Linked DNA regions of Agarilytica rhodophyticola. The protein of the gene in region 2 interacts with the protein of the main gene of each other region in a pairwise test. Links are inferred from orthologs where the notes say so. Each region holds a gene or a part of one and is shown on either strand. Other genes may lie near its edges.

Region 1 (2,747 bases), 1.2 Mb from region 2 along the record:
GCTTAGCTTCAACATATTTGGGAGGAATAACTCTCTTAACTTCCGTTTTACCTTCCCAGCTAACAGTCAACGCTAAAAAAATACCAGCGTGAATCACTAGACTTACTGTTGCAGGAATAACGAACTTAGTTAAAAATTCCATAGTACACCACTTAACGTGGAGGGTCTGTCACGAGACCCACGCTTGGTGCACCTGCATTTTGCAACTCAGTCATCAAGCTTACAACGACGCCATAGGGTACCTTTGTATCCCCCCACACAAGAACAGTAGTTTCAGGCTTTTGCCGTAAAACTTTGCTCACCGTATTAGCAATATCTTTAAGCGGCTTTGCATCTTCTTGCTTATCGCCAAGATTAATATAGTAAGTGCCGTCAGTTTTTACCGAAACAATTATTGGCTCTTCGTCTTTTTTGTCGACCGGTGCAGAGGGCGCTTGGGGCAGATCAACCTTGACCCCCTGCATTAAGAGGGGGGCTGTGACCATAAAGATGACCAACAGAACGAGCATAACGTCAATATAAGGAACGACGTTAATTTCAGCCATTGGTTTACGTTTTTTACCAGCCATAATTACTTCGCGTGTACTTGCCTATGTAAAATTGACGAGAATTCTTCAGCAAAAGTTTCGTAGTTACCCGTTAAAAATTCTGCTTTGGCTGCAAAACGGTTGTACGCAAGTACTGCGGGTATTGCTGCAAACAAACCCATGGCCGTTGCTACTAGAGCCTCTGATATACCCGGTGCAACTGTCGCCAATGTTGCCTGGGTTTGATTAGCGAGTCCACGGAAAGAATTCATAATCCCCCAGACAGTTCCAAACAAGCCTATGTAGGGGCTTACAGATGCCACACTCGCCAAGAAAGGTAGGTTACTTTCAAGCTTTTCCTGTTCTCGCGACAAAGCCACACGCATCGCTCTTTGTGTGCCTTCCATAATCGCATCAGGCTCTGTGCCGCTCTGTTGACGCAGACTGGAAAACTCTTTAAACCCAGAGCGAAAAATATTTTCTATTCCCTCGATACTATTCTTGCCAGACTTGGCATTACCTTGTCGATATAGCTGAGTTAAATCAACACCGGACCAAAAAGTATTTTCAAACGCTCGTAAATGACGATGGGCATTACGCTGATAAATTGCTTTTTGCACAATCATTAACCAGGAAATCATGGATGCAAGAACCAAAACCATCATTACTAGTTGGACAAGTAAGCTCGCATTCGATATCAAATGGATAATCGACAGTGGCTCATCGTTCATGAAATAAATCCCCTTCCTGTATGCTTTGTTACGACAAAGGTATGTATTTTACACATGACATTTCTTTGTTTAACTGAGTAGTTCAACTAATCGTTTAGGAAATGCACAGGCACGCATTGTATCGCGATTTACACATGCGACCTTAATTTCAGCTTCAGTTAAGCAAAATCCGTCACAAAATATTTTTTGTTCAAACACCATATAAGTGCGAGCAAGCTTTATAATTTTTGCTGTGACAGCAAGATTATCATCAAGTTTAGCTGGTTTTCTATAATCGACTTTCGCCGATACTACCACCATTAATTTTCCATCGTCTAATACAGCAGGTTTTGGAAAACCCTTATTACGTAAAAGTTCTGTGCGAGCTCGCTCCATAAACTTTAGGTAATTCACATAAAAAACTATACCGCCTGCGTCTGTGTCTTCGATATAGACACGTATTGGAAAAAAAAATTCGTTGTCCAAAGTCATGGAGTCCTGCACTTATATCCCAGGTAGTGAATCTTGTTTCACCGTATTAGGTGCGTGCAAACCGAAGTGCTGATAAGCAAGCTGCGTTGCCATTCTTCCTCTTGGCGTTCGCATCATAAACCCCTGTTGTATCAAATAGGGTTCAAGCACATCTTCGATTGTATCACGCTCTTCACTAATCGCAGCAGCTAGACTGTCAACCCCGACTGGCCCGCCAGCAAATTTTTCTATCATGGTCAGCAATAAACGGCGATCCATATGATCAAAACCGTTTTCATCAACATTAAGCATATTCAGTGCGAGATCGGCTATTTCCGCGATCACCTTGCCGTCTGATTTAACTTCTGCGTAATCGCGAACACGACGCAAAAGACGATTGGCTATACGAGGAGTTCCGCGGGCACGCTTAGCAATTTCTGCAGCGCCACTTTCGTCAATTTCTACTCCAATCAGGTTGGCCGCACGAACAATAATTTTGGTGAGATCTTGCTTATTGTAAAATTCGAGTCGCTGCACAATACCAAAGCGGTCTCTGAGAGGCGAGGTTAGTAAACCCGCTCTTGTTGTCGCCCCTACCAGTGTAAACGGGGGTAAATCTAATTTAATCGAGCGCGCAGCAGGCCCTTCTCCAATCATGATATCTAACTGAAAATCTTCCATTGCCGGATACAAGACTTCTTCTACAACGGGGCTTAGGCGATGGATTTCGTCAATAAATAGTACATCTCCTGCATCTAAGTTCGTCATCAAAGCGGCCAAATCCCCAGCTTTTTCAAGAACGGGGCCAGAGGTAGTTTTTAAATCTACCTCCATTTCAGTGGCAATAATATTTGCCAGGGTAGTTTTACCGAGCCCAGGCGGTCCAAAAACTAAGGTATGGTCGAGGGCTTCGTTACGCTTTTTGGCCGCACCGATAAATATTTCCATTTGCTCTCGAACAGCTGGCTGGCCGATATAGTCTTGTAAGCGTTTAGGCCTGACTGCACGGTCGAGATGTTCTTCTTTTGGTTGAGCACTT
Region 2 (3,348 bases):
TTTCGACAAATATCTACAGGTGCTGCAGCATAGGCATTTTGGGTAAATACACCGGCAACTTCACAACCTTCATCCAGAACAACTAAAGCCAAATCCTTACGTGACGAGTATTTAATTCCGGCCTCACCAACTCCAAGCTTCACTCCTTTAATAGGATAAAACTCGGGCCAAACACTGTTACCAACGGCCATAAAAATCCATCCTCTTGCGCTCTAAATCAAGATAATTTGCCGTGACAAGCTTTAAATTTCTTTCCAGAACCACATGGGCAAGGGTCGTTACGCCCTACTTTTTTACCTGAACGTACATAGGGACGTTCAGTGTCTACCACTTCCTGCGGTTGCTCTTCACTTGGCGTTAGCTGAGACACCTGCTCATGTTCCATTTTTAACTTTTGTTGTTCAGCTTCTTCATGACGTCTTCGATCCATTTCTTCCACTTCCTGCTCAGACATAGGCTCAACACGGAAGAGAATACGAGTGACATCATGCTTTAAATTATCCAACAGCTTTTGAAACAGCTCGAAAGATTCTCGTTTGTATTCCTGCTTAGGATTACGCTGAGCATAAGCACGCAGACCAATACCTTGACGTAAGTAATCCATATTCTGCAAATGTTCCTTCCACAATGTATCCAGCACTTGCAACATAATCTGCTTTTCAAGGGTGCGGATAATGTCACCAAAACGCTCAGCTTTCTGGAGGTAGACGGCGTCTACAGCCTCGACAATTTTCTTACGTAGGGGCTCTTCAAACAAATTATCGTCTTCATCAAGCCATTTTTGGATCGTCAATTTAATACCGAAATCGTCTTCTAGGGCACGCTCCAAACCTTCAATATTCCATTGCTCTTCAATACTCTGAGGCGGCACAAAACCAGAAATTACATTGTTGACCACATCATCTCGAATACCGGCGATGGCGTTTTCAATATCATCAGATTCTAACAACTCATTACGCTGGGTATAGATAACTCGGCGCTGATCATTCGCCACATCATCGTATTCCAATACTTGCTTACGATAGTCAAAATTGCGGGCTTCAACTTTTCTCTGCGCTTTTTCAATGGCGTTGGTTACCATACGGTGTTCGATGGCCTCCCCTTTTTCCATCCCCAAAGCTTGCATGAAATTGCGCACTCTTTCTGAGGCAAAGATACGCATTAGATTATCTTCCAGAGATAGATAAAAACGCGATAAACCTGGATCACCTTGTCTACCAGCACGGCCACGCAGCTGATTATCGATACGGCGCGATTCATGACGCTCGGTGCCGATAATATGTAAGCCACCTGCTGCAAGAACGGTCTCATGACGTTTCTTCCAATCTTCCTTAATGCTGGCAACCTGAGCATCAGAGGGCTCTTTTAACTGTGCGATTTCTGCTTCCCAGTTTCCTCCCAAGACAATATCAGTTCCACGACCAGCCATGTTGGTGGCAATAGTTACCGCACCAGGTATTCCGGCCTGGGCAATAATATAGGCTTCTCTTTCGTGTTGTTTGGCGTTTAATACTTCGTGTTGTATACCAGCAGATTTTAAACGTCGAGACATAGCTTCTGACGTTTCAACAGAGGCCGTTCCCACCAAAACAGGCGCATTTTTGCTACGAAACTCCTTGATATCGGCAATGATAGCGTCGTATTTTTCATCAATACTTAGGTAGACAAGGTCATTTAAATCTTGCCGGGCAATCGTTTTATTGGGTGGAATAACAACCACTTCAAGGTTGTAAATCTGCTTGAATTCATAGGCTTCGGTATCCGCTGTACCAGTCATACCGGCTAATTTTTCATAGATACGGAAGTAATTCTGGAAAGTTGTGGAAGCAAGTGTTTGGCTTTCTGCCTGAATTTCCACCCCTTCCTTCGCTTCGATCGCCTGATGCAGCCCTTCAGATAAACGACGGCCAGGCATAGTACGACCTGTATGTTCGTCAATTAATACAACCTGACCATTTTGGATGATGTATTCGACGTCGTTGTTAAACAGCTTATGTGCTTTCAATGCCGAATGGACGTGGTGCAAAAGGCTTAAGTTACCGGCGTTATATAAGCTATCATTCTCTTCCAGTAAATTATTTTTCGATAACCACTCTTCGACTAACTGATGGCCGATCTCGGTCAGCTCTATCTGGCGTAATTTCTCGTCGATGGTGAAGTGGCCTGTAATCTCGATCGGCTCTTCGACGCCTTCCGGTTGTTGAGGCTGTTCTACCAAAGAAGGAATTAACTTGTTCATCGTGCGGTATAACTCAGAACTATCTTCCGCCGCACCAGAAATAATTAAAGGAGTTCTAGCCTCGTCAATAAGGATTGAGTCTACTTCGTCCACCACAGCAAAACTGTGGGAACGCTGCATGCGATCCTCTTTACGCAAAGCCATATTGTCGCGCAAATAATCAAAACCAAATTCATTGTTGGTGCCATAGGTAATGTCCGCATCGTAAGCAGCGCGCTTGTCTTCTGGGTGTTGCATCGAAACAATAACACCTACCTTCAGATCCAGCGCCTCATATAAAGGCTTCATCCAGTTAGCATCCCGCGCGGCAAGATAGTCGTTAACGGTAACGATATGGACACCATTTCCCGGAATAGCATTGAGATATGCCGCCAGGGTAGACATCAAAGTTTTACCTTCACCGGTACGCATTTCTGCAATACGGCCTTCGTGTAAGGTCATGCCTCCCATAAGCTGTACGTCAAAGTGACGCATTCCCATAAAGCGCTTACTCGCCTCTCTGACAGCAGCAAAAGCGTCCGGGAGAATCTGATCTAGAGTTTCCCCTTTATTGAAACGCTCTCTAAACTCTGCCGTTTTTGCTTTCAGGGCATCTGCGTCTAGTGCTTCATAGGTCGCTTCTAATTCATTAATTTTCTTAACGACCTTGCCCATGCGTTTTATTTCACGATCGTTTTTTGACCCAAAAACAGCTCTAAAAGTTTTTGCTAACATATGACGTCCAAATAACGTGGTTTGAGTATTACCACTATATGGTTACTAAATATTGTTTTTCGAGGGGGTGGGAATTATATAGGAGGATTCAGCGACTTGCGCGATGAATATATGTGGACGGATCGACAGCTCGGCCATGTTTATAGACTTCGAAGTGGACGTGAGGACCAGTTGAGCGACCACTTGACCCCATAAGGGCAATTACTTGGCCTTTTTTAATAATATCGCCAACTTTTACTAAGTTTTCTTTACAATGGGCATAACGTGTAGTGAAACCGTTGCCGTGATTCACTTCTACCATCTGGCCATAACCATAACGTTCACCCGACCAGGTCACGACACCCGCTGCAACAGATACAATATCAGAGCCTTGCTTACCGGCAAAATCCACTCCG
Region 3 (2,747 bases), 230 kb from region 2 along the record:
ACAAGGTCATGCACCGATTTAACTTTGTTCCAGTACGGATTATTTCCTGGATTAGCCGTGCTAATCTCCAGTTTATCGGCTATCGCCACATAAGTATATTCCAAGTCCTCTGGATCCAACTTGTATGTTTCCTCGAACAAATCGTCTGCACGAACGGGAAATTTTATTCCATTAAATGTGCCTAGATTATCTTGAACTTCGTTCTATAACTTCCCGAATAATCTTCGTATCAATTTCTCTGTAATTGAAAGATCTTGCGAAGCCACATATATCGGGCAGCCCTCTCTCTTCTGCTATATTGGTCATTCTTCGATTATCTATAATCGTGTAAATGATTCCAAAGGCAATCAACGCACCGATAATGTATAGGAATTCCATTCGTTTTCGTAGTGCCCGCCCCCTAAGCGGAGACAATCCTCAAGCCCCTCAGGTTTAGCACCACAGTATATAGACTGAACAATCATGGACTTAGTTGGAACTTCAGAAAAACTGAACTCAAAGCCATGCCCTTGCCAAGCACCACCTATTTGTCTTGCTTGGGAAATTTTGCGGCCTTCAGAAATCTCAAATGGCCGATATTTACAGACTACATACCCATCTTGATTTGTAATCTCAGGCAGTTCATTTAAGAGATGAACACCAAGGTATTCTCCACCCACTTCACCTTGCAAAGAGAAAATACCTTTATCCGTTTTTAAATAGACAACATTGAATTCAGGATCAACAACATTCACTCTAATTGAAATGATAGTTGACCCTTCCACATCTGGAAGCATTGCACATGCTTCCTTGATGTCTTTTTGGTAGTCGTACGTCATGGCTACTTGAAACTTAACAGTTTATTCAATAGCCTCGTTCCACTTATCATCCTTCTGCTGATTACAATCAGATCTAACTGGATTCGGGTCTCTTTTTTTAATGAAAACAGTTAGTTAGGTAATAATCACCTGTCTAACTATATCTTGATCGAGAGAAGGGACCGCAAAGATCATTTTAAGATATGTATCGAACCGCGCTAACGTTTCTGGCAAACCCTTATCAACTCTGGGCTTGCGGCGGGTATCAAGAGAAGCGAGCGGTCGTAAAAATGGCCTTTCCTGAACGGCTTGTATGGGATCGCTTAGGCATGTATCGAAACACACAACGATCTGTTCCGTTTAACGTTGTTCTGTTTAGGATTTTAGAAGATTTTTCTAAAAATAAAGAAATGGTGCCCAAGGCCGGACTTGAACCGGCACGGCTTACGCCACTACCCCCTCAAGATAGCGTGTCTACCAATTCCACCACTTGGGCATAAAGAGTTGCAAATTGTTTACTGTTCTGGAACTTCGGGAATATCTTCTTGTGAATTCTCGTTTGTTTCAGTTTCAACTTGCGGAATATCGTCATCTACTGGAATAGACGTATCTTCAACAGCGGGAACATCGTCTACTGTTGTTTCGATTACAGCAGGCAGATCATCGCCAATGGATGCTTTTTGCTTTGCAATAACAGCTAAGCTAAAACTGGTAACAAAGAACACAAATGCCAAAATTGCAGTCATTTTGGAAAAGAAGTTTCCTGAACCAGAAGCACCAAATAAAGTTTGCGATGCACCACTACCAAATGAAGCACCCATATCCGCACCCTTGCCTTGTTGCAAAAGGATTAAGCCTATAATCGCCAAGGCTGTAAGGATATGCACTAATATAATTAGGTTTTCCATTGTTTTCTCTCTAGATCACTCTGCAGCTTTACAAATATCTACAAAGTCATCGACTTTTAATGAAGCGCCGCCAACAAGTGCGCCGTCTATATCTTTTTGCTTAAAAAGTGCTTCAGCAGAATCAGGCTTGACACTTCCACCGTATAAAATCTTAATTTGGTCGCCTTCAGGCCCCAATACTTCTCTTATATAAGAATGAACATCTTGTGCTATTTGTGGCGTTGCCGACTTACCCGTTCCTATCGCCCAAATAGGCTCATAAGCAATAATGCCTTTTGCCACCACGTCTAAACCGCAATGTTCTACAACTTTCAACAACTGACGGCCAACAACGTCAAAGGTTTTGTCAGCTTCTCTGTCTTCTAGACTTTCACCAACACAAAGCACCGGCACAATTCCACTTTCAACCGCAACCTTGAATTTCTTAGCCACTAGCTCAGAGCTTTCGGCATGATATTCTCGACGCTCGGAGTGTCCCACAATTGCGAACTTACAACCACAGTCTGCCAACATGCTAGCGGAGACTTCTCCTGTGTAAGCGCCATTTTTCTCGACACTAATATCCTGTGCGCCCCAAGCAATATTTGTTTGCTCTAAGATATCCGAAGCCAAAGACAAATAAGGATAAGGAGGGCAAACTGCAACTTCTGCGTTATGCACTCCCGCCCACTTGTCAGCCAATGAACGCAGGTGGTCGCCCGTAAAAGCGCTATCACCATTCATTTTCCAATTGCCGATGACTATCGGTCGCCTCATCTCAAATTACCTTATGTAGTAGCCAGTTATTCGCCAATATTGCGCAACTGGGATTTAGATGAACACCCCTCTAGAGCGGGCGCAAATCTTATAGGAGAATGCTGCTAGATACAACATCCTACGAAAACATTTTTAAACAAGGTTAAGCAACGGCCTTTCCAACCACTTCAGCAAGTTCTTTTGCGAGCCTAGAAACGAGATCGTGATGCTGGCCCTCTACCATAACACGAATGACAGGCTCAGTTCCTGAAGGCCTTAACAATACACGTCCTTTTCCTTCCATTTG
Region 4 (2,848 bases), 1.5 Mb from region 2 along the record:
ATAAATTTGGCTTGCCCCTACTTCTGAAGCACGTTGCAAGGCTTCATTAGCCATGCCAATAAGCGTACCTGCATCTATGTCATCCACAAGAACCGAGCTAACACCAGTGGATACTGTGATTTTGATGCGTTTACCATCCAACTTGGCCTTTAATGACTCTATGGTATGGCAAATACGATTTGCCATATCCACGGCACTTTCAGCATAGGACATGGGCATCGATACGATATAGCGCGCAATACCTACGCGGGAAATACTGTCTTCTTTACGAAAAGCATCTTCCAGGACTTTTGCCACCCGCTTAACCACTTTCTCAGTACCCTCTCTGCCAATACGAACAAATAGGTCTTTATAGTTATCCACCTCTAAAGAGATAAGGGTAAGGTTAGACTCATGACGAGCAGCAAAGGAAATTTCCTTCTCTAGCTGCATTTTCAAGCCTCTTCCGTTGAGTAAGCCGGTGAGGTTATCAATGGTCGCATTCTGCTTCAAAGAGCGATTTTGTTCGTGCAGCTTGGCGTAGGAACGAGCACGGGCTTTAATATCAGTACCATTAAAAGGCTTAGTGACAAAGTCAGTGGCTCCCAATGAGAACGCTTTTTGTTTAGCCGACTCAGGATTACCGGCGCCAGTAGCAACAATAATAGGCAATTCGCGCAGATTTTCATCGGTATGAGAGCGCACCGCTTCAAGCAATTCAAAGCCGTCCATTTCTGGCATTGCCAGATCGGTAAACACTACATCGATATCTGGGTCGCGCTCCAAGATAGCCAAGCCATCTGCCCCATCGACACCTAAAACTACATCAAAGTCTTCATCAAACATGCGAGTTGCTGCGACTCTTACTACTCGCGAGTCGTCAATCACTAAGACTTTTATTTTGTTTGATTCTCCAGCATACATTGTATCTAACGCCATATTCCGCCATGTTTATAGGGAGTTAGCTGCAATATATGGTATTGAAGAGAGCACCAATGAAGAGTGAAACAAAGGCAATACCCGAGTAACCGCAGCTAAACGATTGGACCTCTGTCGACAGGCCCTAACTGAGAAGTTTACATCTTAGTTGACTAAACACTAGCAAATATACGCGCCAATAGGGCGCGGTTTAACACAAAAGGTAGCCATAAGCCGATAAAAGGTGGAGAGCCGCCCTAAAATATCTATAAAAGGCCAAAAATTAGCTTTTTATAGATATTTCGGACTAAATAAAGAGGATATAGAAGCTCTAGCGCCTGCTACACGTGCCTAGTGAACACCGTCGGTATCCGCAGGAGCACCTTCAGCTTCGGCCTTGGCTTTAGCTTCCATCATGGCTTTGGCAAACACTGCATCAAAATTAATAGGGGGTAACATAAGAGGAGGGAAACCACCACGTGTCGCCATATTATCGATAGCTTCGCGAGCATAAGGAAACAAAATAGAGGGACATGTTGATGACAAGGTATGCTGCAGTTGTGCTTCATCTAAGCCTGCAACTTGAAACAGGCCTGCCTGATGAACTTCCGCTAAAAACGCGACATTATCTTCTTGTTTAACGGTTATTGTTAAATGCAAAACAACTTCAAAATGATTTTCTGCCACCTTACTTACGAGTGTATGCAAATCTTGCGATACCGCTGGCTTAGCCTGGCTGCGGGCCGTGATAGCCATCGGTGATTCAAACGACATATCTTTGATATAAATTCGTTGTAAAGCAAATTGCCCTTTCACAGGCTCCGCGGCTTGTTCTTCTGGTTTAGCTTGAGTTTCTTCAGTCATACAATATCTGCCTAAGCAAGGTGGTTTTAAGTATTGCCGTTAAGTGGGGGTAAATAGACCAGATTTCAACGCTAATCAGATGCCAATATTTGATCTAACTGGCCGGAGGCCTCCAGTTGCATAAGCTCCATACAACCACCGATGTGCTGCTCGTTTATCCAGATTTGAGGCACAGTTCTCTGTCCACTCATACGCATTACTTCACTGCGCAACTCGATGTTGTTATCTACAGGGATTTCCTCAAAAGCAAGGTTTTTCTTGCTGAGCAGCGCTTTCGCACGCACGCAGTAGCCGCAGTACTGTGTAGTATAAATACGAATAGAATTCATTAGGGTATATTCCTTAGCTCTTTATCACTGGCAGATTCTGGGCTTGCCATTCCGACATACCACCTTGCAAACGGTTGACATTAAATCCGTTCTCTTTCAATAAACGGCCTGAAGCGCCTGCGTGCTGCCCCATTTTATCGACAACAATAATGGTTTTCTCTTTGTGCTTGTTCAATTCGCCCAGGCGATCCCCCAGTTTCAAATGGGGAATATTAAGCGCATTCACGATATGCCCAGTTTTAAACTCTTTTGTCTCTCGCACATCTACAACCACAGCATTGCCCTGATTAACCAATGTGGTCAACTGGTGGAAGCTGAGCGAATCGCCACCGCGCTTACCCTCAACAACAATTAATCCGCTTACTAAAACAGCAAGGATTGTAACTAACAACCATTGCTCGGACATAAATACAATGAAATCCACGTAACAAAAACCTTCTGCAAATAAAAGAGGCAGGAGTATACACGAATGAGCTTTTTTTGGTCATAAGAGCCACTCTAAATAGACGCAAATTTGCAGGATGTTGGGTTCTCTAACTAAACTGAATTATCAGGGTCTGCTCAGTGTGGTTTTTACACCCATACGGAGTGGACATAGGGTTTCGCAGAAAGTCGCTCGAAAATGGCAATATATGTATACATAAATCAAAGGGAATTTACTAGAAGATCGTCCAAACTAGAACATGACGCAAGGTGGTGGTGTTCTTGAGGCTCAATTTTGGCAAATCCATTGGTATTCGATTTCTGCGGACAGTTTT

What was found.
Region 1: the proteins of secA (region 2) and BVC89_RS04345 interact in binary tests that used the Escherichia coli proteins (3 or more experiments, as listed by UniProt). The link is inferred for Agarilytica rhodophyticola from one-to-one orthologs.
Region 3: the proteins of secA (region 2) and secG interact in binary tests that used the Escherichia coli proteins (3 or more experiments, as listed by UniProt). The link is inferred for Agarilytica rhodophyticola from one-to-one orthologs.
Region 4: the proteins of secA (region 2) and secB interact in binary tests that used the Escherichia coli proteins (3 or more experiments, as listed by UniProt). The link is inferred for Agarilytica rhodophyticola from one-to-one orthologs.

The regions. Positions count from the first base shown.
Region 1 is NZ_CP020038.1:1,020,356-1,023,102, reverse strand. The notes cover bases 29-2,738. They hold BVC89_RS04345 (YbgC/FadM family acyl-CoA thioesterase), read right to left. Parts: upstream 1,730-2,738; coding sequence 1,328-1,729; downstream 29-1,327. Other genes in these bases: ruvB (Holliday junction branch migration DNA helicase RuvB), read right to left, coding at 1,742-2,738; tolQ (protein TolQ), read right to left, coding at 572-1,258; tolR (protein TolR), read right to left, coding at 153-569; tolA (cell envelope integrity protein TolA), read right to left, coding at 29-142. Outside these bases: more of tolA, read right to left, coding at 1-28; more of ruvB, read right to left, coding at 2,739-2,747.
Region 2 is NZ_CP020038.1:2,263,845-2,267,192, reverse strand. What follows is about bases 18-3,328. They hold secA (preprotein translocase subunit SecA), read right to left. Parts: upstream 2,954-3,328; coding sequence 218-2,953; downstream 18-217. Other genes in these bases: BVC89_RS09585 (M23 family metallopeptidase), read right to left, coding at 3,042-3,328; argJ (bifunctional glutamate N-acetyltransferase/amino-acid acetyltransferase ArgJ), read right to left, coding at 18-191. Outside these bases: more of argJ, read right to left, coding at 1-17; more of BVC89_RS09585, read right to left, coding at 3,329-3,348. UniProt on the Escherichia coli protein: Required for protein export, interacts with the SecYEG preprotein conducting channel.
Region 3 is NZ_CP020038.1:2,030,864-2,033,610, reverse strand. What follows is about bases 10-2,719. They hold secG (preprotein translocase subunit SecG), read right to left. Parts: upstream 1,706-2,719; coding sequence 1,313-1,705; downstream 10-1,312. Other genes in these bases: glmM (phosphoglucosamine mutase), read right to left, coding at 2,604-2,719; tpiA (triose-phosphate isomerase), read right to left, coding at 1,721-2,461; BVC89_RS08625 (hypothetical protein), read right to left, coding at 348-776; BVC89_RS08630 (hypothetical protein), read right to left, coding at 10-119. In the rest of the region: more of BVC89_RS08630, read right to left, coding at 1-9; more of glmM, read right to left, coding at 2,720-2,747. UniProt on the Escherichia coli protein: Subunit of the protein translocation channel SecYEG. Overexpression of some hybrid proteins has been thought to jam the protein secretion apparatus resulting in cell death; while this may be true it also results in FtsH-mediated degradation of SecY.
Region 4 is NZ_CP020038.1:762,526-765,373, reverse strand. What follows is about bases 6-2,816. They hold secB (protein-export chaperone SecB), read right to left. Parts: upstream 1,762-2,816; coding sequence 1,249-1,761; downstream 6-1,248. Other genes in these bases: BVC89_RS03275 (rhodanese-like domain-containing protein), read right to left, coding at 2,104-2,505; grxC (glutaredoxin 3), read right to left, coding at 1,833-2,090; BVC89_RS03290 (GGDEF domain-containing response regulator), read right to left, coding at 6-918. In the rest of the region: more of BVC89_RS03290, read right to left, coding at 1-5. UniProt on the Escherichia coli protein: One of the proteins required for the normal export of some preproteins out of the cell cytoplasm. It is a molecular chaperone that binds to a subset of precursor proteins, maintaining them in a translocation-competent state.